DNA from 2 places in the Legionella fallonii LLAP-10 genome. Region 2 is predicted to be linked to the other one. Evidence: riboswitches for the same ligand, from Rfam matches in the RefSeq annotation. Region 2 holds a riboswitch; the other holds the start of a gene.

Region 1 (15,155 bases), 1.8 Mb from region 2:
TTTGTCACCCCTTGTATGCTCAGGGACTCATGTTTGGTTTGATTTATATGGAAATAGATGTAGAAGAAGAGTCCTTGAGCAATCGGTTAATTTATTTATTCCAAATTTTAGCCGAACAAATTAGTCTAACCCTTTATAATATTAATTTAAGAGAAGAATTAAGATTACAAATAACTCATGATGCCTTAACAGGGTTATACAATAGACGTTTTTTCGAAGAGTATTTGGAAAAAGAACTTCTTACAGCAGAGCGTACTTCCTCCTCCTTTTCTATAGTGCTAGTTGATATAGATCATTTTAAACGAATTAATGATAAGTATGGCCATGTTGTTGGGGATAAAGTGCTGCAATCAGTTGGTCTTGAATTACATAATCAATGCCGAAAAAGTGATGTTATTTGCAGATGGCAAGGAAAAGAATTTTTACTCTTTTTGCGTGAATCATCTCTTGATGATGCTGCTTCAAAAGCTGAATTGATGCGTCAGTCTATAGAAAACCTGATTATAGAAACTGATGGTGAGCGTATGGCAGAAATTACCATTTCTATTGGGATTGCTGTTTATCCCCTTGATGGTAAAGATTTAGATGATTTGATCATCCATATTAACGAGGCACTTTATATGGCTAAAAAGCAGGGAGGAAATAGGGTGAGTATTTGCGGCGAAAAGGCCAAAAAGAGAAAGAGAGGGGGAGCTTAATTGAACCGAGCTTGGAATCCCATTATGATGAAGTCTATTATTTAGGGAACGCGTTATAATGACCACTTTAATTATTTGTTTGCTTATTGCTATTATTTTACCTTATTTAGTCAAATTACCTGTCGGGCATGCGATGCAGAAAGCCAGGGGAGGCTACGATAACAAGCATCCACGATTACAACAGGCTAGCTTACAGGGATTTGGAGCTAGAGCCGTTGCGGCGCATCAAAATTGCTTTGAATCATTGACCGTATTTTCAACCGCTGTTTTAACTGCGTTGGTAACCAATCATGTTTCCTTAGCCATTCAGGTTTTGGCAGTTATTTATATTGTTTCGCGCTTTACTTATGTCTTTTTATACTTAATGAATTTGGCTGCTTTAAGATCAACAGTTTGGTTTATTGGGACAATTTGTTGTATTGCAATCATGTCCTTATGTCTTTCTTAGCATAGGGTTACATGACTATTACGGTCATTCAGCGCGCAGCGAAGGATCTCCTGTAAAACGCATTGTGCCATATTCAGGAGATCGTTCGTCGCAAGCACCTCGGATGACAGTATAGGTTGGCCTCTCTTGGCTCAACCTACAATTATTTCTATTTCCAGGGCGTTAGTTGGGTTGAAAAAGGGGATAGGCTAAAGAGTTTCTGTTCCTCTTCTTCTTCAGCTTGCTTAGAAAGTACATCCACCCCTTGAGCTACTTCATTTTTTGTTACAGGCTTGTCTTTATTAGATGGTTTGGGTTCCATAGATAAAGGGGATGGTGCAAAATTTTTAGTTTTGGAGTTATCGTTTTGTGCCTGTAGTTCCGGACGAGGGGTGGGTACTAAATTATTTGCTAGTCGCTGGATAAACGCATCATATAAATCTAATTTCGGTAAATTAATGCTCAGCGACCGTATGTTGCCTTTCTCATCTTGGATTATGTTGACACAATCGTCAGATAAGTGATTTTGCTCTTTGAATTCATTGAACTCTTTAAGGATAGCATTCATGAATTTTTTTAATTCATTTCTTTGCTCTTTGGATAAGGAATTTGGATCACATTGTAGGCTAAGGGTTAGCGTCCTCGATTTACGGTCGTTATTAATGACTAATAGACCTGTAGCAACTAACTCTGCAATTACTTCCGGATTGAACTTTTGCTCTTCTGTTTTAGATAGGGAGTCAAGTTCTTGGGCACTGTATTCTTCTTCTCCTTCTCCTATTATGAATTCCATCTCTGCATCAATAGTATGATGTGCCTCATGGGTTAGCGATTTCTCTTCACTAAGAGCTGCTTTTTCCTCTGATTTGTCAGCACTTCCACTACCACCACCGCCACCACCGCCTCCTCCATGGCCAGAACAGCGACGAACTGGAGCAATTTCTTTAAAGCAAACTCGGCAGCGTGTTCTAGCTGTTTCAGCAGCAGTCTCTTTTTTTTCTGTTTCTTTGTTTAATTCTTGCAGAGTTAGAGCTGTTGAGGTTTTTGGTTTTTCTGCTGTAGCCGTTTCAGTTCCAGTCGTTTCTTTGTTTAATTCTTGCAGCGTTAGAGCCGTTGACGTTTTAGGCTTTTCTGTAGGGTGTGGCGAAGATAAGGCCTGATGTTTGTCTTTGCGCATAGTGAATTTCCACATATAATTTAATATAGATTGATACAAAAGTGCTCCCATTATAAGGGGATATTAATCTTGCTAAAAAAATTAGGAAAAGATTTACAATAAAATTACAAAAAGATGACAAATGGGTAATAGAGTCAGTTTAGGCTAATTGGTTTATTAAATAACAAGTCCATTTGTTTTTTTATCTCATGTTAAGGGCAAGTATTAGATAATTTAGTTGCATCAGGCCATGCTCACTAGTAATGATTGATTGTCTTTATCTCTTTGTGTATAATTTTTGAATTATTTTTGCTTTGTGAGATAATGGGCGATGCCTAAATTAAATAAAATTCTGCAAACAATAGATGACGAATTTGAAAAAGAGAAAGAAAAAAGATTATTTGGTATTTCTGTTAAAGCTACTGATACCAGACAATTACAGATTGCGAAACTACAAGAATTACCTCACAAAAAACAAGCGGAAATCTGCGCACAATTTGCCATTCTTTATAATGAATATCAGAATTTTCCTAGTACGAGAGATAAGCAAACGTATAAAAAATTACTAGGAACGTTGGAGTGGATAATAAATACTCAAGGAACTTTTCTTTACGTGACAATGAAATCATATGAGGAACATCTTGAGAAGACGAAGCCTGTTCATAAAGAAGATGATGCCTATAAAATATGGGATGAAAAAAGAGGTTTGATGGAAAAAGCTATCTCAACTTTGTTGAAATACCAGGAGGATGTGCGCAAGGAATGTGATGAGACCGGAGAAGCATTCAACAATCTTATCGCAATGGAGAAATCCTTTGCCAATGGTAAAAAAGCATTAGAATCTAAGTACATTCAAATGTATTCCTCTAAAATGGAGCTTTTGAAACAAGCTCATAACCAGAATGTGCCAAAAGAAGCAGATGATGAATTAATGAAGCAATTAGATACACTCTTTTTCGAGGAGTACAATGAGCGGTTTTTAGCAAGAGAGCTAGAGCTAACGGATCTGCGTTTGAGTATTGAAGATAGGAAGAAAAATCAGGATAAATTTGCGCTTGAGACATTGCTTACTGCTATCCAAAATACTTTGCTCTTGTTTACGAGCAAACCTAATAGCGATGATTCTCGAACAGGTCTTGAGATTCTAGAACAAGATAAAGATGGATGGTTTGCTAAACTTATTATTGACTTTGTTAATTTTTTCAGAACAATTGGTGCCCAAAGTCCTGAACATGCAGAAGCGATTAGAAGAGATACTCAATGGCAGTTTTGGAAACAACCAAGACATCAAGTGCTTTCTGCAGTTAACCAGAGTGTTTTGCATAAGTCAGAACAATCTACCGTACAAGACGATTCAATATCACTGAATTTATCTAGGTAACATGCACTTGGATAGACAGTTGCGGGCGCCAGAGGCGCCTCGACGATTATGGATTTACCTCGGATTTTATTAACTCACGCAGTTCTTGGGTTGTTTGCATGGAGCAAAATTTGGGCCCGCACATAGAGCAAAAATGAGCTACTTTTGCACTTTCTTGAGGTAGCGATTCATCATGATAGGTGCGTGCGGTATGCGGATCTAGTGAGAGATTAAACTGATCTTCCCAGCGAAATTCAAAACGTGCCTTGGATAGTGCGTCATCATGGGCTCGGGCAGCCGGATGCCCTTTGGCGAGATCAGCGGCATGGGCAGCAATTTTATAAGCGATTAATCCTTGCTTCACATCTTCTTTATTCGGCAGGCCTAAATGTTCTTTGGGAGTCACATAGCAGAGCAGTGCAACCCCATACCATCCCATCATGGCCGCACCAATGGCGCTGGTAATATGGTCATAACCCGGCGCAATATCTGTGACTAGCGGGCCTAAGGTATAAAAGGGCGCCTCATGACAATAATGCAATTGTTTTTCCATATTCTCCTGCAATAAATGTATAGGGACATGGCCAGGACCTTCTATCATGACCTGCACATCATGCTGCCAAGCTTGCTGTGTCAGCTCTCCTAATGTACGTAACTCCGCGAATTGAGCTGCATCATTTGCATCGGCAATACAACCGGGTCTTAATCCATCACCAAGAGAAAAGCTTACGTCGTAAGCACTCATAATCTCGCACAGTTCTTGAAAGTGAGTATAGAGAAAGTTTTCTTGATGATGAGCTAGGCACCACTTGGCCATAATAGCACCGCCGCGAGAAACAATTCCTGTGACTCTCTTCGCTGTTAATTGAATGTAGGACAACAGAACGCCCGCATGAATAGTAAAATAATCGACTCCTTGTTCGGCCTGCTCAATTAAGGTATCACGGAATAAGTCCCAACTTAACTCCTCTGCTATGCCATTAACCTTTTCCAATGCTTGATACAGAGGCACCGTACCTATCGGAACAGGAGAGTTACGTATTATAAAGTCACGTGTGGTATGGATGTTTTTACCGGTAGACAAATCCATTACGGTATCTGCTCCATAATGGATGGCGTGAAGCAGTTTTTCCACTTCATCTTCTACAGAAGAGCAAACGGGAGAATTGCCGATATTCGCGTTAACTTTGACTAAAAAATTGCGTCCTATGATCATGGGTTCCAGTTCGGGATGATTAATATTGGCTGGGATAATGGCCCTACCTTGGGCTATTTCATTACGGACAAATTCTGCTGTAATTAAAGAGTTTCCCTGTCTGTTTTGATTTTCCCTTATTGCCGCAAATTCCATTTCGGGAGTGATGATCCCTTTTTTAGCATAATGCAGCTGTGTGACATTAAAGCCTTTCTTTGCTTTTTGGGGTTGGCGCTGTAGCTGGGAAGCTTGTTGAGCTATTGTCTCTTGTTCTTTCGCATTGAGAGTTACTGATTTGGAGGAAGAGCACTCTGTATCTTGTCTTAAATTAATCCATTGGGAACGTATGTCAGGTAATCCTAGGGTAATGGTTGCTGAATATTGAGGATCTGTATAAGAGCCCGAAGTATCGTAAAGACATAAAGTGCTGGAGTCACTTAACGACATTTCCCTCATGGGAACGTGTAAGTGAGAATGAATAGTACCTGGAATGTAGATCTTTCTTGAGCCAGAATATGAGAAATGAAATTGATTTTTAGTATGCATGTAGGACTCCTATGATGGAAAAATTACAGGGGCCGAGTAAGGAATAAAAATCAATAAATGTCTGAGTTAGATGCAATAAAACTTTTATCGCTTTCATACCCAATAGAATAATTTCACATTCCCTACGCAGGCATTAACCTGTTCAGGTTCAAAGGGACTATCTCAACCTTGCGGTACCCCTAGTGAACAATCTAGGGAATTAAATCACAAATTTATTAGATTAGCGAAAGATATTTCTCAGCAAATTTTATAGCTCTTTTCCCTTAAGGAGCGGGGATTTCTTTATTTATGGTGCCACAATAGAGATGTAAGACGTTATATGCGGAGTTTTTATGCGAAATGCCGCTAATAATCAGATATTGTTAATATTTTGTTAAGAATGAGTCCTTACAATTTGTCGTGACAATATTTTAAAAAAGAGGGTTTCTATTATGGCTAGAGAAAAAGGAGAGCATACTAACGTTAATGGAACTAATAACACAACAGATTCAAAACCAAATACTTATTTTGGTTATACTCCAACTCAAATTAAAGGCACTGCATGGGATTGTGCAAATCTTGCTACGGTGACTTTTCTAACCAGCACAAGTATTGCTGCATTGCAGAGTCCATTTAAGGCATGGATTCTCAATCTCTCTAAAGATGGTTCATTTTCATCTGCTTATAAGGGTGGAGTTTTTGGTTTTGTGCGAGCAGCTTATTCTGGCTATACAGCTTCTTTATCAAGCTCTGCAATCAGAAGCGCTTATGTTACTGGAGCAAAAAATAATAGACCTGTTGAGCTCATGACTGAAGGCATGGCTAAAGAAGAAAACCTAGTTGTTAAAGACGAGGGGCTAAAAAAAGCACTTTTCAGAGCTAAAATGGGCTATGTCACGGTTGCTGCATTGGGCGAGATTTTTGTAACTCAGATTCCTGAATCCTTATCTTTATTGAGAAAAATACCAAGACTTCTTCCTCCGAATTTTAAATGGTATACACTAAATAATGCGTATCAGCTCATGTCTGGTGGTTTTATGGCAAGATATTTGTCTGGTGTAGTGAGTTTTACTTCTCTGTGTATTATTGAAGATCAAATCGCAGAAGCCTTACCTATAAAAGATAAGAAAACAAAGCATTTTATGGCTGGGGCATTAAGTGGAGCAATAGCTGCTACTTGTTCGTACCCTTTTGCTGCCTTTAAAGATTATACCTTGGTGCGTGCAACTGTTAATAATGGTAAATTAGTTAACAAAAAAGCTACTAGCATCATAGTTGATATGACAAAACAGTTTTGGACTAGTCCTAAAGAGGTAGCTAACTCTGTTGTAATCCACGCTTTAAAGCAATTGCCTTTGCGTATCGCATTAGTCGCCGGAATCTTTGGTACAGTAGGATTCGTTAACGAAACCTGTGGTCCAGCACCTTTAGACGAAGTTATCCCTGAGCGTTTTCGACCCTCCTCAACAAGAAATCAGAATTGTTTTTTTAGCAACTCTTCGTCGTCGGTAGTAATTGAAGAAGTCGAGCCAACTAAAGAAGAGGCTGTAGAACAACGTCAAACTGGTCCGAAATAGACGACTCATCTCTTTTTATGACTTAGAGTTTTTTGTTCCAGGAGAAGAAGGGACGTTACTGTGTAGCATCATAAGAAGGTGTTTTTTTGTGTCAATTAATGTACAATCGCCGCTGTTATCTGGATGCCGTGCAGCGGTTGATGTGTCTAAATTTATTTAAGGACCTCGTGATGTTTCGTTTTTTTTATAAGCCTGCTAAGGAGGTTCTGAAGGATACAGGTGTAGTATTAGCTTCTACTGCAATAGGGGGCGGTATCTATACTTTGGGACAGATGACATATAATTTTAGTGCCAATCAGCTCAGTTTTTTTAATGATTATCTTGGAAACTCTTCTATAAAAAGCCGTCAACAGACATCTGACAAGCGATTAGAAAAATCGCTATCCAATACCTTATAAGTTATAATGACTTTATTACATGAACGATTATCGGCCAACTTATTTTGTTGGGCTGGACTACGTAGCAGCAATCTTCCTATTACTTCGAAATACAATATTCCATCGGTTCGTCTATTTGTGTTATTTTAAGAAATAAATTTTTATTTCTTTATTTAATGTAAAAACAGATATTTATGAAAAAATTTATAAACTTGTAATATACTTTAAAACAAATAACTCCATCTATAAGGTGCTTATTATGAACATGAAACAATACATTGTATCGCTTTCTTTAGTTACCCTAGTAAGTACTTCATCCTTTGCTACCACCCAGGAGGGAGAAGAGGCCTATAATCAGAAACATTATGAAAAAGCATTTATTCTCCTTTCTCCTGAGGCTGATAAAGGTGATGCCAAGGCGCAATATTTATTAGGTAAAATGTATTATAACGCGCAAGGCGTGGCCTATAGTGCAGAAAAAACGGAACAGTTATTACTTGCTGCCGCTAATAAAGGAAATGTTGATGCTCAAGTACTGTTAGCCGCATTTTATTGGTATCTTAAAACGCCTGAAGGGTATAACAAAGCCTTTTCCTGGTATCAAAAAGCAGCCAATCAAAATAATCCTGATGGAGAGTATGGTCTAGGTTACATGTATGATACAGGTACTGGAATCCCGCAAAATAGTGAAACAGCTTTGATTTGGTATAAGAAAGCAGCAGCTCAAGGCAACTCCAATGCCGCATTAGCTATTGGCTATGATTATGATAATGGAGTTGGCGTGAAAAAAGATCCGGCGGTGGCTGTAGAATGGTATACCAAAGGTGCTGAGCTAGGTAATGCTAGTGCGCAATATAATCTTGGTCTTATGTACGAGCAGGGCGAAGGAGTGACTGCAGACGTCAATAAAGCGTCACAATATTTTGAAAAAGCTGCAGAGCAGGGACATGCCAAGGCGCAAGTGGAGTTAGGGTATTTATATGATTCAGGGAAGTTAGGTAAAACAGATCTACAGAAAGCAGCCTATTGGTATCAAAAAAGCGCCGATTTAGGTAATCCTACTGCTCAATACAACATAGGAGATATGTACTTCTATGGTGATGGGGTTGGTAAAAACTTGGAGCAGTCTGTCATGTGGATACGCAAGTCAGCAGAACAAGGCTATAGTAAAGCGCAGAATCAATTAGGCGTCTATTATCGAGATGGAATCGGGGTAAATGTGAGTCCAGTTGAGTCTTATGCCTGGTTTTTTGCCGCGAAGAGTCATGGTTTTGATAAAGCAAGCAATAATCTGAGTGAACTTGAGAAAAACATGAGTGTTGATGACATTACCAAGGGTAAAACACTCGGTCAAAAATATGTGGAGCAATATAAAGCAAAAACTGAGTAAGTTTAGCGTTCCAATGATCCTTAAGCTATCAATCGGTTCTGTAGCTAATAATGACGTAAGAGATTTCATGAGGGACAAAGTATGCTTGCATCACCAACTGAACTCTATTATTTCAATGAGGTTTGTCATACCTTAAATTTTTCACGCGCTTCAGAACGATTAGGCATCAGTCAGCCTTCATTAAGTCAGGCAATAAAACGTTTAGAAACATTTATAGGGACACCGTATTTAATGCGGGTAACTTTGCCATACGTGTTCTCTCATAAAATGGTAGCCAACGAGGCGGACTGTTATTCAGTTAAGTCAATCTTTAGCCTAATAGACAGTCCGGAGAAACAAATTAACTATGTCTGCCGCGACAACATTTGCAATGAACAATTCCCTTAGCTAGTTTGGCATGCATAATTTTTTCTATAAGTAATTTTTTCATCTTCTTCTCCCTTTTGTTTTAATGACCTAGAGAGTTTAAGTAAATGAGAATCATTCAACCATAAGGGAGCTCCTATGGCGGCTATAGTTTTTTTTTATACTTAGGGATTAGCCGGTGGATATGCTTTTAAAACAGCAGGGCGTGGGGCATTAGTGCCGGTATTTGTATTGGCATTAGTTTCGAAATGGAGCGATTTATCAATCCGGAATGTTGAGTTAGAGTTTGTTGATAGATAAGGGAAATTAAGCAGAAAGAGGGAGATAACAAAAAATAAGGACGCCCCGATATTGCCTATGCGAATCCAGCTAACTTCCTTATTTTCTGGTAACAAGGCGGTGAGCGCATACGTGAAACTAAACAAAAGGAGCAGCAGTAAGCAAATAATAATATTAATATTCAATGATGTTTCTTTCATTATTTTATAAATTAATAATACAGTCAGCAGTAATAAAACAATGCGATACACGCGAAAGGAGTTATTGAGCCAAGTAGGTGTTTCTTTATCAGTAGTTCCATCCTGAAAATAAGCATTAAAAAATAAAACTCCTAAGATGGTTAAAGGCAATAATACTATTAGTGGATTAATGTAATCGGGTTGGTTAGAGAATGAGTGTACTAAGAAGAGAATAAAGTAAATGCAGCTAATTAGCGCTAAAAAAGGGAAAAGGAAGTACATCATTTTGAGCAGTAAAAAACGCAGATTGTAGATAAGCTCAAGATTTTGTTGGCCAACTCCTATACCTATAAAAAACAGAGTAATTCCGCAAATTAAACGAAAATGAATGTTATCAAAATATAAATTCCATAGATAAAGATTACCTATGGTTTTAAAAATAAATGCAGCGAGCATAATAAGAAGATGTGCTATTGCTGAAAAAATACTGGCTACTACTAATAAGAGAACAGTATTCCACACCGCTGCAAACAAAGTGCTGTAGCTCACTTGCCACGTATTGTCATGATGATAGGCATAATGAAAGCAGTGTCCTATATAAACAAATAGTGGAAATGCTGCTAAAAAAGTTAACCAGCGAATAGAGTCAGAGAGGGAGTGAAAGTTATTTACTCCTAGAATTGGCAAGGATAAAAATAGTGCAGCAATAAAGCTGGAACCTATTAAGCGTACTCTATTTTCTTCATTATAACTAAGTGCGTATAAATAGCAGAAAAGACCAATAAGCGAATAATAAAATAATACGGTATTTTGATGACGTACTAACTGATCAAGAACAATGCCCAAGACCAATCCTAGCAGAGCAAAAATACAAATATCTTTTTTAAAGGCCATGATTATTTCCCAAGGTGATATAAAATGATAATAGTAGATTTTCGCCCATTTAGCGTAATTTAAAATCATCATCAGGATGAGTGGTTTTATCGTTATGGATTCTCTTTGGCTCCATTATTTTTCAACATAATTGACAATATTGATACATGATGGTTGATTATTTTCTCATATGATGTAAAAATATACTCCTTTTGTAGCCAAGGGAACCACCTTATGAAGTGTTTCAAGATATTGTCCATTTTTAACGGCTTACTTTTATCCAGTAATGTAGCAGCAAGTACTTTGCCGACGACTCTATTTAGTCCTTATGTTGATCTGACACTCAGTACTCATTGGGATCCGCAAACTCAAGATATGGAGCCTATGGATCTGGTTACTCCTGCTCAGACCCAAGAAATAAAATCCTATCATTTAGCGTTTATTACTGATAGTGGTAATTGCCAGCCAGCTTGGGGTGGACAAGAAAACTACAGCATCGCAAGGCAGTGGGGAAAACGGCAGACTGATTTATTAGCAAAGAATGGTGTACAACTTACAGTATCCTTTGGTGGGGCAAGTAATAATGATATTTCTCATTATTGCGATGTTAACCAGTTAGTAGATACCTTTAATAAGGTTATTGATATTTATCATGCCGATACTTTGGATTTTGATATTGAAAATGGCACAGCCAATGTTCCTAAATTAATTCAAGCATTGCAGGTAGTGCAACAACAAAATAAAAAAATTAAACTAAGCTTTACTCTTCCTGTGATGCCTGAAGGCTTAACTTGGGACGGGAAAGAAGTTGTGACGAATGCGAGTAAGGCTGGGCTGAATTTTAATGTAAATATTATGGCTATGGATTATGGTCCAGCCTACACTGGTGATATGGGAGAGTATGCAATTCAGGCAGCAACGAATTTGCAACAGTTCTTACAAGAAATTTATCCTGATAAAAAACCTCTAGACCTATGGAAATTGGTCGAAGTGACCCCCATGATTGGCGTTAATGATGTGAACGTAGAACAGTTTACTTTAAACAATGCCGATCAATTAAAGCAATTTGCTGAAAAAAATCAATTAGGCGGATTATCGTTGTGGTCTTTAACCCGAGATAAGCCTTGTGCTGATAAATGGGCTAGTCCAGTGTGTAGTGGCAATAATTTACAAACTAAAGAGTATGAGTTTGTAATGCACTTGCGGTGATTGGTCTAAACATCGGTATCCATAGCCGAGCCATGAGCTAGCAAAGCCCTTTTCCTGCAGCGACACATCATGGATCCCGCGGTCGAGGCCGCGGGATTCGAAATATCTTAACTTAATGGCAGTGGTGCGCCGCCTCTTTTCGCACCCCATCCTCCTCAGTCAGTAGGTCGGACAACCAATTGCCCAATGGCACTACCTTAATAAAAGGAAGAAAAAATCGTAGCCCGTATTAGTGCAGCATAATACGGGAATACCCTAGCTCAGTGCACTGAAATCCCGGATTACGCTGCGCTCATCCAGGCTACAAAAACTTAAGGTAGCGCCATTGGACAACCAATTACCCGACAAAACCTCCTTGCCAAAGCACTTATCTGAAAATCACTGTACTGTGGGAAATCACGTGATATTTCACTCAGGTGAATGTCGTATACCACACTAGACCTCTTTTGAGACTCTGTTGTTTCCGTGAATTGCTTCATCGATACGGCGGGCTTCAAAAGAAGTCTAATGTCGGGCAATAAAAGTAAATAATTTTTACTTAATGTATGTATTAAAAAATGAAGTGGCGCTATTTTATTAGATTGGGAAATCCCATTAAGTACTTTGTGAATCAAGGATTTTTATGCTAACTAAAAGAGAACGTTTTGCCAGATGGCGTGGTACCAAGGCGGACGGTGAACAAGGCCATATTAATTCAGCGCTCCTGATTAGTGATTATGTTCGCTCAGTTAAGCATTTAGATACTATTAAAATGGATTTTTCTAGTTGTGAATCAAAAACCTATAAAGCATTTGATGCTTATGAACAACGTCCTTTTGGCGTTTTATTATATTGCAAGCTTAAAATTGAAGAAGCTATAGAGCAATTACCTGATGCAGCAAAGACTGAAAGGTTATTGCTGACAGAACTAGGGCGTATCTTTGAAGGAATTTATGACGACCCCGCGAGTAATGCATCACAAAAATTTAATAATTTCGTGAATACCATAAAGCAATTGCTTGCGATAAATCCTGGATCAATGGCCGATAAGCCATTGTTGGTATCGTTATATCTCGATCTTTATATCCTATTAAATGTTATTAGTCTTGGCATTAGTGAATTGAATTGGCTCCAAAAATTGGCCGTCAGTGCGGTTCTCGATATAGAGTCAGGCATGAAAGAAATTACTTTACTGCGGCGAATGACAGAGGCTAAAACAAAGCAGTTAAATAAATTAATGGAAACACCTATAACTTGTAGTTTTACTGCAACACCAGATGTAAATGCACATTCCACTAGCAATAAAATAAGCCTCAAACACCGTTCATTGCCTCAATCTTCAAAAGTGGTCAGCGAATTAAAGGACAATTTGCCTGCGGTAAAAAAAACAATACAAGATTATTTTAATCAAGATTTCTTAAGATTAATAAACATGAAGGGGGCTGAAGAGTATGTTCTTTCTTTATTAGAAGAGAAAATAAATGAAGTAAAAGAGGCTATTAATCGCTTAATTATTAAAAGAAATAAAAAGGAAGAGATAAGATTAAAAATAGAAAGAATACGCGCTTTACTTCATCTCATCGAAGAAAATGATAAAAAAGAGAGTGACAAGCATTCTTTTATTGAGTTAATCAACTCACATGTGGATTGGTTTCATGTCCTTGTAGAAAGCTCTAATAAAATAAAGAGAGAAAAATTAGTTGAAAAAGTAATGCAGCTTAATGTGCCTGATCTCTATTCGGGACTTTCCTCCCCAGTACTTTATGGTATGGGAAGAATAACTTCATTGCTGAGTGTGGTGTATCGTTCCTACACGCCACAAACAGTGCAGGATACACTTGATGCAAAAATACCTAATGCAGAAAGAGATTGTAAGCGTCAATTAAAAGACTTAGCTCAAGAGACCCTTGCTACTTTGAACCATGAATGTTCTGTTATAGACAAAGATATTGCTAAATTAAATTATCAATTATCTGATGAGCGTACTGAATTAGAGGAGCTAATAGCTCATGAAACTACCGCTAATTTGGTTGAGTTAGCTAAAGCTAACGCTGCGGTAAAAGTCGCACTTCATGAATACAGACGGATTTCAAATTTTTTGTTAGGTGTAGTGTGGCATTTTCATGTTACACGAGAGTCTTCCAGTATTTTAGATCAATTTATTCAAGAACATGATGGCTTTTGGGTTAGACTTTCTAATTTTCTTGCACAAATTTTCTCTTTTTTTAAATCAGATACGGCAACTATGATTGATCAGGCTTATGAAATGAAAAAACATTTAGCACGTTTTGAGTCAGAGTATCAGGCTGAATTCGTGAAAGAAATGGCGACGATAGAGAACAATCCGGATATTGATCAAACCTTAAAAATTAATTTGCGCAAGAAAATTGCATTTGAAATGAGAAGGAAAACAAACATTATTCCTTATACTACTCCTAATAAGGACGTCGTGCGTTATTTGACGAAGAGCTTAGAAAAGCTATATGAAATTGGTCGAGGAACTGAATTACCAGAAGAAAATGAACCCGTTATTGATGACTCTGCGTTGCTTTTTTTGAATTAAATCATTAACCTAGAAAAAGCTGTTGTAACTTCTTAATAAGTACGGGAGATCCCCAGTTATTGCACCGTGCTTGGATTCGGAGATCCCTCACGTCGTTCGGGATGACCTTTTTTCCGGGGTTATTGAGACGTTACAAGCCGTTGAGTCCTGCTGTTACCACTATTAAGTTAAGAAGTAATGTACTATGAACTAATCAGGGAGAGTTAGTCTATTGTGAATATTTTAATTGCAGGAGCATCCGGGCTAATTGGACAGGAGTTGATTCATGGTATGTATCACGAACATCAGTTCACTGTTCTAGGCCGACATAAAGATTCATTACGTCAAGTTTTTCATAATGGAATTATTTCAGTATCTTGGGATGAACTAAATACTTTAGATGCAAAACAGTTTGATGCGGTAATTAATTTGTGTGGTGTTAATATAGCTGCAGCTCGTTGGAGTCCTAAAGTTAAAGATGAAATTATTAATTCACGCACTAAAACCACCCGCACTTTAGTACAATGGATTCTGCAACAAAAAGCTAAACCACATATTTATTGTGCTAATGCAGTTGGTATTTACGGACTTCAGGAGCTCAACGATAGCACTGTACTAGATGAATACTCTGTAATTGATTACTCTCACCCAAAAGACTTTTTAAGTGAGGTAGGTATTCGCTGGCAACAACCTTTAAAAGAAGCCGAAGATGCTGGTCTTGCAGTAACAACCACTCATTTTGGTGTGGTATTAAAAAAAGGAATGGGGTTTTTAGGTAAACTATATCCCAGTTTTATATGTGGATTAGGAAGTGTTATTGGCGATGGTCGTCAAATATTATCTTGGGTGCATAGCGAAGATCTGGTGAGTGCATACCGATTTTTACTGGAACATCCTAATGTGGTTGGTGCAGTGAATATTACTTCTCCTAATCCATGTACTCAAAAAGAATTCGCTAAAGCCTTTGCTCAATCCCTCCACAGACCATTATTATTAAAAACCCCTGCTTTTATAATTCGTTCA
Region 2 (15,155 bases):
GCACTATCATTACAGCTCGGCTTCAGAAACCTTTACTTATTTGCTTTTGATCCTGTCATAACAAATTACTATCAACGTTTTGGGTGGAAGAAAATCGGTATTGATGAATTTAAATCACACACTGTAACGGTAATGGAAATGAGCACTATGTAGTAAAAAGGCGCTTGCACTTATGACTTGTAACCACCCGCCCTCTTTCTTCGTTAAGTCTGATTATCAAAATAATCAGACTTAATTGGATAATGCTCGTGATCGAGCATACTGATTACCTCTACTCTGATAGATTAAAAATACATGAACTTATACACAATTTGATATCCAATGAAAAAATCAATTTATTGGTAGTAAGGGATCATAAAAATGATACTCTATAGAGTATCCCTTTAATCCTGGCAGGAATATGAAAATGAAATTTATCAAGCAAGTTCATAAAAAACAAATGCTTGGTTTTGCTATAACAGGCATATTAAGTACATTAATAATGTTCGGCCTCTATGTCATGTTATATCATCTCATAAACTACCAATATGCATATTTAATAGCGTATACAATTTCAGTAATTGCTCTCTACTTTATGAACATGTTTGTATTTAAAGGGACGATGTCATTACATACTTTTTTAGAATTTCCCCTAATCTACTTATTGCAATATGTATTAGGTGCCGCTTCATTAGAGTTTATGGTACATCTAGGAATTTCAGTCACCTATGCACCATTGCTGGTCGTCATTGTTTTGTTGCCAGTCACTTTTTTATTAAATAGGATAGTATTTTCAAAACATTAAAGGATCTGTGGAAGAACCCTCAAAAGTGTTCAGTGGATTTGAACCATGCTCGCGATTCAACAATTATCTATGTTGAGCCAGGCGTTTCTCTACCATCAATTGAATATTATCACGAGCTTTTGGAGAGAAGTATTGGTAAATTTCTAAAAAATCTTTGCCATTTATAGAGATAAATTTGCAGGGCATTGTGGTAATAATGCTTGCTGTTCTTGGAATCGCTCGCAATATAGCGATTTCACCAAACACATCACCAGCCCCCAATCTACTGATGCGTACCGAACGGTTGGATGTGGTTTTAATTACATCCACACTCCCTTTGAGAATAGCATAAAGTCTATCAGCTATTTCACCTTGCTTAATCAAAATGACCCCAGTGTTAAACTCAACGATAAGACATTTACGGGCGAGCATGTTTTGTTCATGAATGCCAATGCCTGAAAAAATAGGGATTGTATTTATCATCCGGAGAATCTCCTCATGAGATGCTTGAGAATCCATATGCAACTGTCCTTGTTTTACGGAGTATTAATTCCATTATAGTTAAAATTGAGGATTCTGTTTAAAACCGGGTTCCATTTGTATATCAATACCTTCTTGATTATTAAAAGTTCTGATAACCAGCATGGTTCTCTCATAGAGGTAACTTATTTGTTCATGGCGCTTTATAAGCAATATAACACCCATCAAAATCACTGACTAAGGCTCCGTTGAAAAAATGAATCAACTAAAAAAATCTGAAGAGTAAATCTGAAATCAATTTTTCATTCCACAAAAGCTCTACGGATTTGACAAACAAAAAATTAAAATCTAGCATATCACTGTTTGTTAGATGGCGCGGGGTGTCGGAAAACCGGCTGAGAGTTACCCGTCGAACTTGAACTGAGTCATATCAGCGTAAGGACGCCTTCATAAGATCCATGTCATATTTTCTATGTGGCACGGTTCCCTTTTGCCATCTCCAATATTATTCACGCATTAATATAAGGAGTTATGAGCATGCCATCACCGAATTTTTTTTCAGTTCAGTTTATTGTACCAGAACGGACATTTCGTTTTTTGCCGGAAACGCCTTACTCTGATTTAAAGCCAATCGCTTGTTGTCTTGAGAGCTAACCATGCAAGCAGGTATTGTGGGCATGGGAATAATGGGACGCTTGCTGGCACTTGCATTGCATAATGCAGGCTGGAAAGTCACTCTTTTTGATCAAAACACAGGGGATATAAATTGTAGCTTAGCCGCCGCCGGGTTATTAACACCGTTTTCTGAATTAGATAAAGCAGATCAACTGATTTTTCATTTAGGTCAAGAATCCATTCGACAATGCTGGCCGCAAATTCTTGCACAATTACCAGAACAGATTTATTTTCAACAATCCGGAAGTCTGGTACTTAGTCATCCTAATGATCAAGCTGAATGGAGTCATTTTAGTCGGCGCATATCAAGTCAATTGGATCAGGGTGACTTTAACTTTCAACAATTATCTAATAAGACAGTGATTCAACTTGAGCCTGAGCTTTCTAAATTCGAGACAGCTTATTATTTCCCTGACGAAGCGCATATGGATTGTCAGTCGCTAATGCGCGTTCTTAAGATTTATTTAGAGGCTAAAGGCGTAAGATGCATCACGAATACACCTGTTTTATCACTTGAACCAAGGCTGATTATAACCGAATCAAAGTCGCATGAGTTCGATATGGTTTTTGATTGCCGAGGATTAGGTGCTCGCTCTGTTTTTACTGATTTACGATCTCTACGTGGTGAGTTAATATGGCTGCATTCTCCTGATGTTCAGTTGCAGCGCTCAATTCGTCTTTTACACCCTCGTTATAGTTTGTACATAGTCCCGCGCCCTGCCAATATTTATCTTATTGGCGCCAGTGAAATTGAAGCAGACGATCTTGATTCTATTTCAGTTCGTACAACATTAGAATTATTAACAGCAGCTTACTATGTCCATGCCGGTTTTTCTGATGCGCGCATCATAAAGACAGTTACCCAATGCCGCCCCACCCTATCAAGTCATTTACCAAGGATTAAATTCACGGATGGGCTCATCGCTATCAATGGACTCTATCGTCATGGTTATTTAATTGCCCCTGCTCTAGCGGAAGAAGTTCTTCGTGGCATAAAAACCAATTATCAACACGTTCGTTATCCAAAAATTTGGGAGAGTTAATTATGGTCAGCATTTATCTCAATGATACAGTGCAGCAGATTGAACCAACACAATCGTTACACGAATTATTAATACAAAACAATTACATCGAGCAGCATTTTGCAGTCGCGATAAATAATCGGCTGATCCCTCGTATGGCCTACAACATAACACTATTAAATCCAGGCGATCGCGTAGATATCATTGTGCCAATGCAAGGAGGTTAAGCATGTGGAATTTAGCCGGGAAAATGCTAAAAAGCCGTTTAATACTTGGAACAGCGTGTTATCCCTCATTAGAAGTCATGGAGAACGCTATTCGTGCCGCTGAGGTAGAAGTGATTACTTTATCAATAAAGCGCCAAGCACCACAAGGCATAGGCGGTGAGGTTTTTTGGCAAGCAGTAAAAAATTTAAGCTGTCATCTTTTGCCGAATACGGCAGGTTGTCGTGATGCAAAAACGGCGATTAGTACGGCTATGCTCTCAAGAGAGCTATTTGATACTTCATGGATTAAATTAGAGGTGATTGGGGATGAGTACAATCTTCAGCCCGATCCATTTGAGTTAATCAAAGCGGCCAAAATTTTAATTGATGAAGGATTTGACGTTTTTCCCTATTGCACAGACGATTTGGTCGTATGCCAAAAGTTGGTCGATATAGGGTGCAACATTTTAATGCCTTGGGCCGCTCCTATTGGTTCAGGCAAAGGATTGGTTAACTCATATGCTTTAGAAACGCTACGCCATCGACTTCCTAAAACGACGTTGATTGTTGATGCCGGCATTGGGAAACCCTCTCATGCTGTACAAGCCATGGAACTGGGATTTGATGCAGTGTTATTGAATACAGCGGTTGCTCTAGCAAATTTTCCTATCGATATGGCATCTGCTTTTCGTCATGCAGTCATCGCGGGTTTTGAAGCGTTTCAAGCAGGGATAATGCTTGAAAGAAACGTAGCACATCCCAGCACTTCATTAATTGATACCCCGTTTTGGCATCAAGATAATAAAGTATGAAAAAACCAATTGTATGGACAATTGCTAGCGTTGATCCTGCAGGACTTTCAGGAGTTCAAGTTGATTTAGAAACATTAAAAAATTTTAATGTAGACTCATGCTTCGCAGCTATTGAAGCAATATCTAGTGATCAGGTTGCTGCACAATATGATGCATTACAATATGCATTTAAACCCGATACTATTAAAATCGGGATGATTGGTACGTCATCTACTCATGAGAAAATCACTCATTTTTTGAAAGATTATCCAGGGTTTGTGGTCTTAGATCCAATACTCGCATTGTCTTCGAGAACTCCATTAATTTTTTCAAATGTACAGCAACATATAGAACGTCTAGTGAAGTTATTTCCGTACGTGGATATTGTTACACCCAATTTGATTGAAGCAGAAAAAATATTGAATCGCTCCCTTACTTCCTATCAAGATATCCAAGAAGGTGCTCACGCAATGTTAGCGCTGGGGGCCAAAAGCGTCTTACTCAAAGGAGGTCATGTAAAGGATGCCTTATTTAGCCAAGATTATTGGACTAATGGACATGAATCTTTTTGGCTCGCGAATCAACGGTTACCTAATAGAAATTATCGTGGGGTGGGATGTACTCTTTCTTCCGCTCTTGCGGCCTGTCTTGCGTTGGGTCACTCAATAAAGGATGCGATTGTTATTGCAAAAATGTATGTAACCCGTGGGATCCGGAAAGCGTTAAATATTGATCAACACACAGCAAAATTGTTTCATGGTGGCTGGCCTGAGGACGAAATCGATCTTCCTTATCTCTCACCCACCCCTTTATTGAAATTACCAGCCCCCTTTAAACAGTGCCAGATAGGATTATATCCCGTTGTTGATAGCAGTCATTGGTTAGAAAAGCTATTACCGGAAGGCGTGAAATGTATTCAATTACGAATAAAGAATATGCGTCAAGCACGCTTAGAAGAGGAGATAAAACGCAGTATTTTTTTAGCAAAAAAATACTGCGTCACACTGTTTATTAATGATTATTGGGAACTGGCTATTCGCTTTGGTGCTCAAGGCATTCATTTGGGCCAAGAGGATCTGCATGAAGCGGATATCGATAAAATTCGCCAGTCAGGATTACATTTAGGCGTGAGTACCCATTGCTATTATGAAGTGGCCACAGCACATGCCCTAAACCCATCGTACATTGCTTGTGGTCCTATTTATCCTACGACCAGCAAAGTTATGTCATTTCAACCGCAAGGAATAGATCAGCTTCAACGTTGGCGACGGACCCTCCATTATCCATTAGTTGCCATTGGCGGGATGACTTTTGAACGACTGCCTGAAATTTTAAAGGCAAGAGTTGACGGTGTTTCGCTCATCTCCGCTATTACAAAAGCAGATAATCCCCTCACGGCAACGCAACAATTTTTAACTCAAATGAAAGAGCTAAGAGATGGTTAATCACTCTCTTTCTGCAGATGAATTAAGCGGATCATGGGAAACTAAAGCATCTTAGTAATCCAGTCAGAGGATTTCAATCCATGAAAACGGCCTACGCGACTATTAAAAGAAGTGTTGTAAGCATGCTATCACTATTCACTAATGCCTTCAGGCCATATTTCAATCATGGATGTGTCTTCGATACAATTAACAGAATGAGAAGTTCCTGGCTGAATTTCGAACCATTCATGGCTTTGGTACAGTATTGGTAGGTTATCACCCATGCGAATTTCAAGAATACCGCTTACGATGTAGTTACAAACGGGTTTTTCGTGGGTATGGGGTTCAATGTAACTGCCTTTTGGAATCTCCGCAAAGGTAATAAATGCTTTATCACTAGTCATGTAAAAACTAAATTTTTCTAACTCCACTTTTTCCATCTGTTTAATCATTTTAGGAAACATTGCACCAGTCCTCTCTAATTCAGATTTAAAAATACCTGTGATGTTTTAAGTGGTTTTCAATACTAGTCGAAGAATGATTAAAGTTAAAGAAAGTTAAGTTTTGGGCGGATCTCAATCTGTACAAACCAAATTGTAGAGCCAACACAAACAGAATATTTTTTGCGTTCTTTTTGTTTTTATATGTTACAATTCTAGTATAATCAATAATATAGGGTAATTAATGTCTGATCCATTATCCATTACCGTTGCTGCTATAGTATCTTTTTCGGTACCAATTTATTTAATTTTTGAATCGCTCATCAGAGGAGAGCAAGAAAATCCTGTTCAAGAAAATCCTGTTCAAGAAAATCCTGTTCAAGAAAATCCTGTTCAAGAAAATCCTGTTCAAGAAAATCCTGTTCAAGAAAATCCTGTTCAAGAAAATCCTCTCGTAAAAATGCTTCATGCTACAGTATTACCTCCTGAGGTAGCGCCGTTGTCTGAGAAAGAATGTCACGCAATGCGTCGTGTAATTAATTCAGATAGCAGCTCTAAAATATTAAATAGGTTAAAAGGGCGTATGATGCAATATGAAGATTATGAAAAACGCTTGAGTCTGTTGAAGAGTGCCTTAGAGAGCAATACATCTTTGGAAGATGGTGATGAGTTAATACCTCACACGGATATTAATAATCCAGTACTTTTCTGTAAAGAATATTATTCAAATAAGCAATGGAAAGTTGCGCCTGCTAGTCCCAAAATTCTTGATAAGACAACACTTCTTTCAATGCTGGAATCGGGCACACATTACACAACTCGGGAAAGTTTGGAGAATCCACCTCGCTATAAAAAAAAGAAACCAACTCGCTTTAGATGGTATGATTATAACGGTCGCTCTTATGAATTGGAGCGAATGGCACAAAGTCTTCGAGATGATTTGTCAAATATTGTAGAAGCGGATACAAACAATAACTCCATAAGGCCCTTGACGTTAATATAGTCGTTCTGACTTGATCTGACGGTTGTTTGTTTAATATGCCCACCATGATTAGGGAGAAAGACCATTTAGAACCCATAGTAGGCGATGAAGAATTATACGCAATTATATCGAAGATAATCCGTCGCAAAAGTAAAGCGCTAAACCGATGAGTCTTTTTGTATTCATTTGATTCATTGAGATTTTTTTATTGACGATAAGATGATAAATAAATACAATACCGCCCTATCTTAGATGATGGTTCATACGTGTAAGTATGTCTTTTGAACGTGATGAAGATCCTGCTTTAAAATCTAACGAGTTAATTTTTTCTCTGGAAATTGCCAGACGACTTGAGGCGCAAGCTCGAATCCTCCCTCAAAAACTGGATAAGAATGGGTACATCTACCATGTTTATGCTGTTCTTGACGCCCTTAGTTCTTCTGTCAGCATGTTTAAATATCTTTTTGAAGTATATTTTTCTACTAATGACAGCAATTTAATGTATGAATTTCTTTCCTCTCCAGAAGGTATTGCTACTATTACCTCCGAAATGATTTTTTTGATTACATTTTCTTTTTTAGCGAGCCTCTTTGAGAATGAAGAAAGTGGCACAATTGAAAAAAATATAGCATTAGCTTGGCGTTATTTTCGCGAGATGATGAGCGGTCTTAGGAGCGCTTATAAAGGTTTGCGCAGTACGATACAAATCATCGGTCTATTAGTCGAGGGCATGGATCTTAAATACGCGATGATTCCTTGTGGATTAATATTGGGAGTTATAGCCGTTGCTAATCGATGGTGGCTCTTTGATATGCGTGAGAAACGCAAGGAAATGATAAAGAAGAATAATAAGTGTTTGTTTGATATTCTAGAGCTTCCTCATTTAGCCAAATCTGACAGCGAAGTTTTTTTATCACGCATCTCATTTCAAGATGACGAGGTACGTATTCATGCTTTTTTTTCCATGGGATTGAGTGGACTTATTGATGGTTTAAGTCTTTTTGTTGGCGTTTTAAGTTTGGCAATATTATCTTCACCTGCACTGCTCGCTATGACCATTATCAGCTGCATCTACGTTATAGCTTGCGCGATATCAAGGTTATATGAAGAGTATAATGATCAATTAGATCTACTAATCACCCAAAATCAATGTAAATTGGCACTTGTGACCAGGGAAATGCAAGTCAATTATGCAATATTGCTGTCTTTGCATAAAAAAATGGATAAGAGCTCTGAAGATTTAGCTGAGATAGAGCGTTTGAAAGCAGAGCTTCGAGTGTTAATTAAATCCTTTATAGAACTACATCAGTTAGTTAAAACACAAGTAACACATACCTATTTTACAGCGGCTTTATCAGGAGTAAGGTATGGTTTACTTACTTATGGGGTGCTGACCAGTTTCTTATTTACAACATCTACATTGTTTTTAGTGCCAGCTGCTATTTTTCCTCCAGCATTACTGATTGCTTCTATAGTAATGGGCTGCGTATTAATGATTGGATTTTTAGCCTATAGCGTAATAGCCCATTATCTTCACTTAAACAAGCAGAAAAATAATGAAGTACAACCTGATATACAATTAATGGATATGCAGAGGATTGTAGAGGATTGTGAAGAAGAGGACATTTTTTATGAGTCAATAAATGAGGGGTTGTTACTTGATCCCGCACCAAAATTCTTCTTTCAAGAATGGTCGGAGGTATTTCGCTCATTATTTACTGGTTTATCCAAGGGAAATAATGTGGCCAATTTTTTAGAGCATTTACTTCAGAAAGCTGATTCACAAGAACATGATTATGATGTTCCATTAATGAAATTATTCGAAATAAGCAGTATAGTATTATTTGGGATTACTTTAGCACTTAGGGCCTTAGCACGTGGATTTAAGGAAAAACCGCCAGTGCAAATTGATCTTGCCGCACAGACAAAGCCCATTAAAGCAGAGGCCCCTCCTCCGGGCGCGATGAAAACCGAGGAGCTCAGGGAATCATGCAAAATCATTCAACGACCCCTTGATTCCCCTCCGCCCTCTTCTCTATCACTTCAACGCTTTTTTAGAACGCCACAATACGAACCACCCGACTCATCAGATATCCAGCCCCAATTGAGAATGTAATTTTCGCTCAAAAAACATTTTTTATTTTATTTTCGTAGCCCATTAGAAATTGATTTCGCAAAACTCTTAAACGACTCAACTTTATTCTGCTCCTTTGGGTCATCATTTCGTACAAAAAAAACTTCCCGATTGGTTGTAAAATGAGATTGCTCAGGTATCACTTCTTTTCCAGCTGAATTAAGAAAAACAACTTTATTTATGGCTGTGAAAATAGGTTTCCAGGCCTTTTTTTGCTCCAAGGTCATTTTGTTGAATTCATCATTACTGATATAAAGTGTTTGCAAATGAGTTAATGAATCGTTTAGATTATTAATTTCCTTAACAGCTAATTGATCGATGGCATTATCACTAATATTTAAAGAGGTGATATTTTTAGGTAATTTTCTAATTACTTTAATTTTACCGCCTAAATTATTGTTGCTTATATCAAGATGCTCTAAGTTACCAGGAAAAGCCAAACACAGTGTTTGTAGTTCTTCTTCACTATTCCTATCCAATTTGTTGTAACTCATATTCAATGATTTTAAGCCTATAAGCACAGCAACAGCACTCCTGGTTTGCTCATTATCTTTATAACCTAAATTATTAGAATTCAGATCCAATGAAACGACTTGAGTTGAGGCAAAACCTTTTAATCCAATAGCCAGATCTTTTTGAACATCAAGGTCATTAAAGCTTAAATCCATATGAGTAGCGTGCTTGAATGATGAGAAAATAGATGCTGCGTCTTCTCCTGCTTTTTTACCTAAACCATTTCCACGTAAAGTTACAAATTTTATCTTGTCATTCAAGTTTTCGAATGCTGTTTGCGATTCGCTACTCGCTCTTATACCAAAATTATTCCATTTCATATCAAGATGCGTTGTGTTTTTGTTGATTCTGAAAATAGTACGAATTAACTCATCACCGCTTACATTAGTTAATCCAGAAAGAGTGGTTTCTTGGGTAAGTTCATTAAAATAAGGCATATTAAACTCCTCCATTAAGGTCATTTACAAATTTTAGGTAAGACGATAGGTATCAATAAGATAACAACATGATCACCAAATTGGTTTGATTTAGATCAAGAAATGATTCGTTTTTGTAAAAAAATGAAGTTCTATTTGTAGATATAACCCTCAAGAAACTCATGAAATCCTGACGCACCCCAAGATGAACTAAATTAGTTGCTCAGTTTGGTGAACTAGAGCAATAAAGGGAAGGAGCAGATAATAGCTTGAGTTACTGCCACAGATAAGTCATCAGCTCTTGTTGTGTGTCTGACAGCTCCTCGATGGTTTTCTCCAATGCACTAACTTCTTTGTCAGTTTTGCTGAAGAAAGAGTATGTTTTGGTAATGAACTGATAACCAGTACTCAGTAAAATTGGAGATATCCCCAAAAAACTCTTACCAAGAGGTATCATCATTAAAGAATGTTCCCCATCCGAATGCTGTTTCAACGGAGGGAACGCGGCAGCTGTTGCTGTATTACATTCTTGCTTAAACTGTGTCGGACTGCTAAAAAATGTGTGCTGATAGCTGTTAGTTATTTTTTCACACAGTTTTTTTGTTACATCCGCAGCGTCTTTTTTTCCTTGCAGACGTAACGCAGTTTCATTAACCTCCATTTTTTTTAAGTGCTCCTTAAAATTCTCTTTCAAAATATCCAGGGATTGCGTTTTTTTGACGAGCTTATCAGCAGCACTCGCTACTCTTTTCTTATAATCCTGCAACTCGGCGTTATTTTGAGGTACGGGAACCCGTCTTAAGTAGGCTGCAATATTATCAACCATAAAACTGTTTATTTCGACAAACATCTCATTGGGCATCTTGGTATTTAAATAAGGATACGTCGGATTTATTTCTGGCATCTTCGTAATTCGGGAAACTTCGTCCTCTATGATTTTTTTGATTTTTTGCATCAACTCACTGGATATTACCTTATCTTGCAAACTCTTGGGCAATGAATGAAAAATCCTCCATCTTTCTCGCTGATCATCTGCGAATATCGCGATCGCATCCACTTGGCATTTTTTTAATTCTTCAGAATCAATAAAAAGTGTCGAATTCACAAGAGTAATCGTTTTTATGTTACATCCCAAAAATGCGTTACAATGAATCTCCGTACGCCCGCCCTCGAAAATAACGTTTTCTATATTGGTGCATCCAGAAAAGGCACACTCACCAATATATTCAACCCTCTTGGAAAGGGTAACATTTGTTAGCAAATTGCTACATGTCATAAATACTTCGAAATATGAACCTATGCTTTTGACACTTTCTGGAACATCAAAAAAACCATCTTCTTTGATATCTTCAGGAAAAACCTTCGACAGAATCTTACCATCACGCAATAATATCATCTTTACACCTTGTCCCCCTATGGTTAAACAACAATAGGAGGTGGATTTACATTACAACAATTTGACTCTATTTTAATCTACTGACACTCTTTCAGTCAATGTCTAAGGGTTGTATCAACATAGTCATCTAATGAATGAAACACACGAATTATCAATAGAGCCGTAAAGAGAGGTTTTTATTTTTTTTGAGGTTTATCAATAAGCAAACCAACACAATATAAGCCAGTTAGAATCGTGATAGCACAACCTAATCCGGGCCATAATGAAAAATGTTCGCTCAATAAAATAAAATAAAGAGAACAAATAAAAAAAATAACAAATAAGCTCCCCGCTATCCATTTTGAGAGTTTGCTAATAGGTGGATCATAAGTAGCGATCTCTTTGATATCCTGCATTGAGACACTAGGGTTAGCAGCACTATTCCATTCAGGTGGTTTGTAGAAAATCTTGATTCTATTCAAAAAGCCTTTAGTGTTTAAAGCACGCTTAATTAATAGGCTATAGACTTGGGTAATCGTTTTTATAGGACACCAGCTGTTTAATGGATGCAACGTGCCATATATTGGTTTTTCGGTTTCCTCCTGATAGGTTCCAAACAGCCTATCCCAAATGATTAGGATAGCGCCATAGTTTTTATTGATGTATTTTTCATTAACTCCATGATGAACTCGATGATTCGAGGGCGTTGATATTAATTGCTCCAATATGCCAAGTTTACCAATATGTTCTGTATGAATCCAAAATTGATAATACAAAACAACAATACCAGACAGAGCAAATAAATCAGGAGGAACCCCTAGTAATGGCAAGGGAATATAAAAAACAAATCCCGGAAGCATATAAAAAGTTTCTTGCCTCAGGCTGGTTGTAAAATTAAAAGACTGGCTTTGATGATGGACTACATGAGCAGCCCATAATAGAGCAACCCGGTGGCTGGCTCGATGTAACCAATAATCACAAAAATCATAAAAAATTACCGCAGAGATAATGCCATACCATGTGTACCAAAAGTGGGTAATATGTAAATGGGGAGTTGATTGATAAATAATAATAAATATACCAAGAGTGAAGAACTGTCTAGATATCGCGTCAAAAAGCTGGGACAACAACCCCTGACTCAGAGAGCTAATGGAGTCATTTAATCGATAGTTATTTTTATTTTTAATTACTCCATACCCATACTCTAAGCCAATCAATATAAAAAAAATAAGAATGCCTATAAGTAAAATACCACCATCATTAGGCATTGAATAATAATCTGAATTTTTTACCAGCTTTTTTAAGGAAGAGACCACATCGCGTTGAACCTCTGAAAAACTTAATATCTGATTTATAAATTGACTATTAAGAATAGATAAAGATGATATCGAAACGAACATTTGAAATAATTGCATCATACAACACCTACTCGTGTATTAGGGATTGAATACTTATAATGGCACTACTAATGAATATCCTTTCTACATTATAGATGTATTATTTCGCTTATGAGACGCCAGAGTGAATCGAATGATTAGTTTCTTTAATTAAGAACTATAGGTCAGGATGTTTTACCACTAGCATTAGAAAAATCGCGTCCTATCATGAAAAAAATATTGTGGCAAGAAATTTATCAATTGAAACTGCACGTAATTACGAATAAAATATTATTTAAACAGAATATGATTGAAACGATATCTAGTAAAATGAGTGTTCCTAGTCAGCAAGAATTACTTTATCAATTAATGACAAGTGAAGAGCGTTATCAAAATTTTATGAATGCTACTTCAGACGCCATTTTTGTGCATAACTTAAAGGGACAAATCCTGGATGTTAATAATGTAGCATGCTCCTCTTTAGGTTATACTCGTCAAGAACTAATTAATTCATATGCTTGGGAAATAGAAATTGCCATTACTCAAGAAACAATTAAACAAAATACATTAAATCTCGCTAATGGACCAATTAATCTAGAAGGCATTCATAGAAGAAAAGATGGAACAACCTTTCCTGTTGATGTTAGATTAAGCATATTTCGTTCTATGGGTGAGCAATTCGTATTAGCTATCGTTAGAGATATATCAGAGCAGAAACGTGCGGAAACAACCATCAGAAAATTAACCAGCGCTTTAGATCAAAGTCCAGTACTAATTATAATTACTGATAAGGCAGGAACAATTGACTATGTAAATAAACGAGTTATTGAGAAAACAGGTTATGATTATCATGAAGTCGTAGGTCAAAGCTTGCCAATTTTACACTCAGAAAAAAACTACATGGAAAGTTATAAATCTATTTTGGAAGGAGTAACTGAGGGAAATGAATGGCGTGGAACATTGCAAATCAAAAGTAAAAGCGGCGAATATCTTCAGCTATCAGCAATTTTTTCGCCACTACTCGATGAAAATAATAAAGAAATCACTCATTATTTACACTCACTATTTAACTGTAGCATTTGATTTTTATTAATTAATGCTTCTTTATAAATATTATTACCTATAAATACTAGTAGAAGATCGATTTTATAAATACTGAGTTTCCCTTCCCTTTATTGCTCTAGCTCACCAAACTGAACCAACTAATTTAGTTCATCTTTTACCGAACTTGGTTAAAAGAAAGCGCATTAATCTAAGTGCAGGATTTTAGAGAGTAAGTCTCGTATATTCACAGAGTTATCCACAGAAAATGGGGATAAGTTGGAGCTTATTTGATGTCACGCAAAGTGTAACAATTCATATAGGACAAGGGGTTTTATAAAAAATAAACATAAAATCAGAAAGGCATCTGGAGGAAGATAGAAAGATATCCACAAGAAAGAATATGATGGATAAATTTATGTGGATTGGTATCATAACAAAAAAATTATAAAAAAACAGTCTTGACTTAAACTTTTTTTAACTTTAGTTGATGAACATCATCCTTATATTGAAGATGAACAAGAAAAAAACATAAACAATAGGTGGTACAAAAAAGAGGTTCACTTTAAAGAGAAGTGATGAAGGAGAAATTCTAGTGAAACATCGTGCTTGTGCACAGCTACAACACATTATGAACCATCTTAGCCCTTGTGAGACATCCTGTCTATTGAAGCTGTGCCAAACGATTACATTATAGAGTTATTACTAGAATTAATGTAAGGAGCGAGTTGCTCGTTACAATGTAAGATATTTCTTGTTTTTTGAAAATGTGACAACATCAATGCTATCAATTTGGGAGATGTGAGTTCACAGTCCCATTTGGCAACTGGCTAAATTGTTCACAAAGCACTCATCATTAATATGAGCTAAAAATTTTTATCCTCTCATATTTGCATTGCAAATTCACGCCATCATGCGCTCCCACTAGATACTGGAGCTAATTGATATCGTCAATAAATATTTTCAACATCTTTACCACACTTGGTTAAAAGAAGATTTATCTCTTTTGGAATAGGATTTTAGTAATTAACCATGGTGTATTCACAGAGTTATCCACAGAAAATGGGGATAAGTTTGTGTTTATCTAATGTCAATTAAATTGCAATAATCCATATAAAATAAGGAGTCTTCTAAAAAAGCTGTCTAAGCTCAAGATGGTATCTGAGGAAAAAGTATAAGGATATCCACAAGTAGTACTTTGATGGATAGATTTAAGCGGACAGTTATCATAACAAAAAAATTATAAAAAAACAGTCTTGACTTATATTTCTTTAATCTTTTAAAAAATTAACTGCTGTATATCACACTATATGGGTAATTCAGTATATAAAATTATTTGTCAAAATCGGTCAAACCCAGACCACTCCGTGAGCTGAGATAGAGGAACTTAACAAATCATAGTTTAACATGCCCAGAAAAGACTATTTTGTATTGCAACGATTAAACAGCAAGTTATGAAAAATTGAATTTCCCATAATCCCCTATCTTTTCTTTTTCTTCTTTTTCTGGCTGCTGTT

The links. A riboswitch is a leader RNA that binds a small molecule or an ion and turns the genes downstream of it on or off. The one in region 2 is predicted to bind thiamine pyrophosphate.
Region 1: linked by a shared signal. The riboswitch ahead of thiC (phosphomethylpyrimidine synthase ThiC) and the one ahead of LFA_RS06540 (FAD-dependent oxidoreductase) in region 2 are both predicted to bind thiamine pyrophosphate.

What each region holds. Positions count from the first base shown of each region.
Region 1 is NZ_LN614827.1:3,369,401-3,384,555, reverse strand. Features, by position in the region: gene LFA_RS14160 (sensor domain-containing diguanylate cyclase) at 1-698, shown strand, start outside; gene LFA_RS14155 (MAPEG family protein) at 757-1,146, shown strand; gene LFA_RS14150 (hypothetical protein) at 1,295-2,302, opposite strand; gene LFA_RS14145 (hypothetical protein) at 2,613-3,662, shown strand; gene thiC (phosphomethylpyrimidine synthase ThiC) at 3,709-5,382, opposite strand; TPP riboswitch at 5,484-5,573, opposite strand; gene LFA_RS14135 (hypothetical protein) at 5,814-6,938, shown strand; gene LFA_RS14130 (hypothetical protein) at 7,109-7,336, shown strand; gene LFA_RS14125 (tetratricopeptide repeat protein) at 7,575-8,705, shown strand; gene LFA_RS19590 (helix-turn-helix domain-containing protein) at 8,787-9,092, shown strand; gene LFA_RS14120 (hypothetical protein) at 9,236-10,423, opposite strand; gene LFA_RS14115 (chitinase) at 10,637-11,611, shown strand; gene LFA_RS14110 (hypothetical protein) at 12,234-14,153, shown strand; gene LFA_RS14105 (TIGR01777 family oxidoreductase) at 14,367-15,155, shown strand, end outside.
Region 2 is NZ_LN614827.1:1,594,161-1,609,315, reverse strand. Features, by position in the region: partial or broken gene LFA_RS20290 (GNAT family N-acetyltransferase) at 16-153, shown strand; gene LFA_RS06550 (GtrA family protein) at 401-784, shown strand; gene LFA_RS06545 (cyclic nucleotide-binding domain-containing protein) at 848-1,246, opposite strand; TPP riboswitch at 1,610-1,702, shown strand; gene LFA_RS06540 (FAD-dependent oxidoreductase) at 1,900-2,961, shown strand; gene thiS (sulfur carrier protein ThiS) at 2,964-3,167, shown strand; gene LFA_RS06530 (thiazole synthase) at 3,170-3,958, shown strand; gene thiE (thiamine phosphate synthase) at 3,955-5,382, shown strand; partial or broken gene LFA_RS19795 (IS6 family transposase) at 5,409-5,489, shown strand; gene LFA_RS06520 (cupin domain-containing protein) at 5,514-5,825, opposite strand; gene LFA_RS06515 (hypothetical protein) at 6,046-6,804, shown strand; gene LFA_RS06510 (hypothetical protein) at 7,058-8,899, shown strand; gene LFA_RS06505 (leucine-rich repeat domain-containing protein) at 8,926-9,867, opposite strand; gene LFA_RS06500 (leucine-rich repeat domain-containing protein) at 10,121-11,242, opposite strand; gene LFA_RS06495 (sterol desaturase family protein) at 11,419-12,639, opposite strand; gene LFA_RS06490 (PAS domain-containing protein) at 12,826-13,680, shown strand; gene LFA_RS06485 (hypothetical protein) at 15,091-15,155, opposite strand, start outside.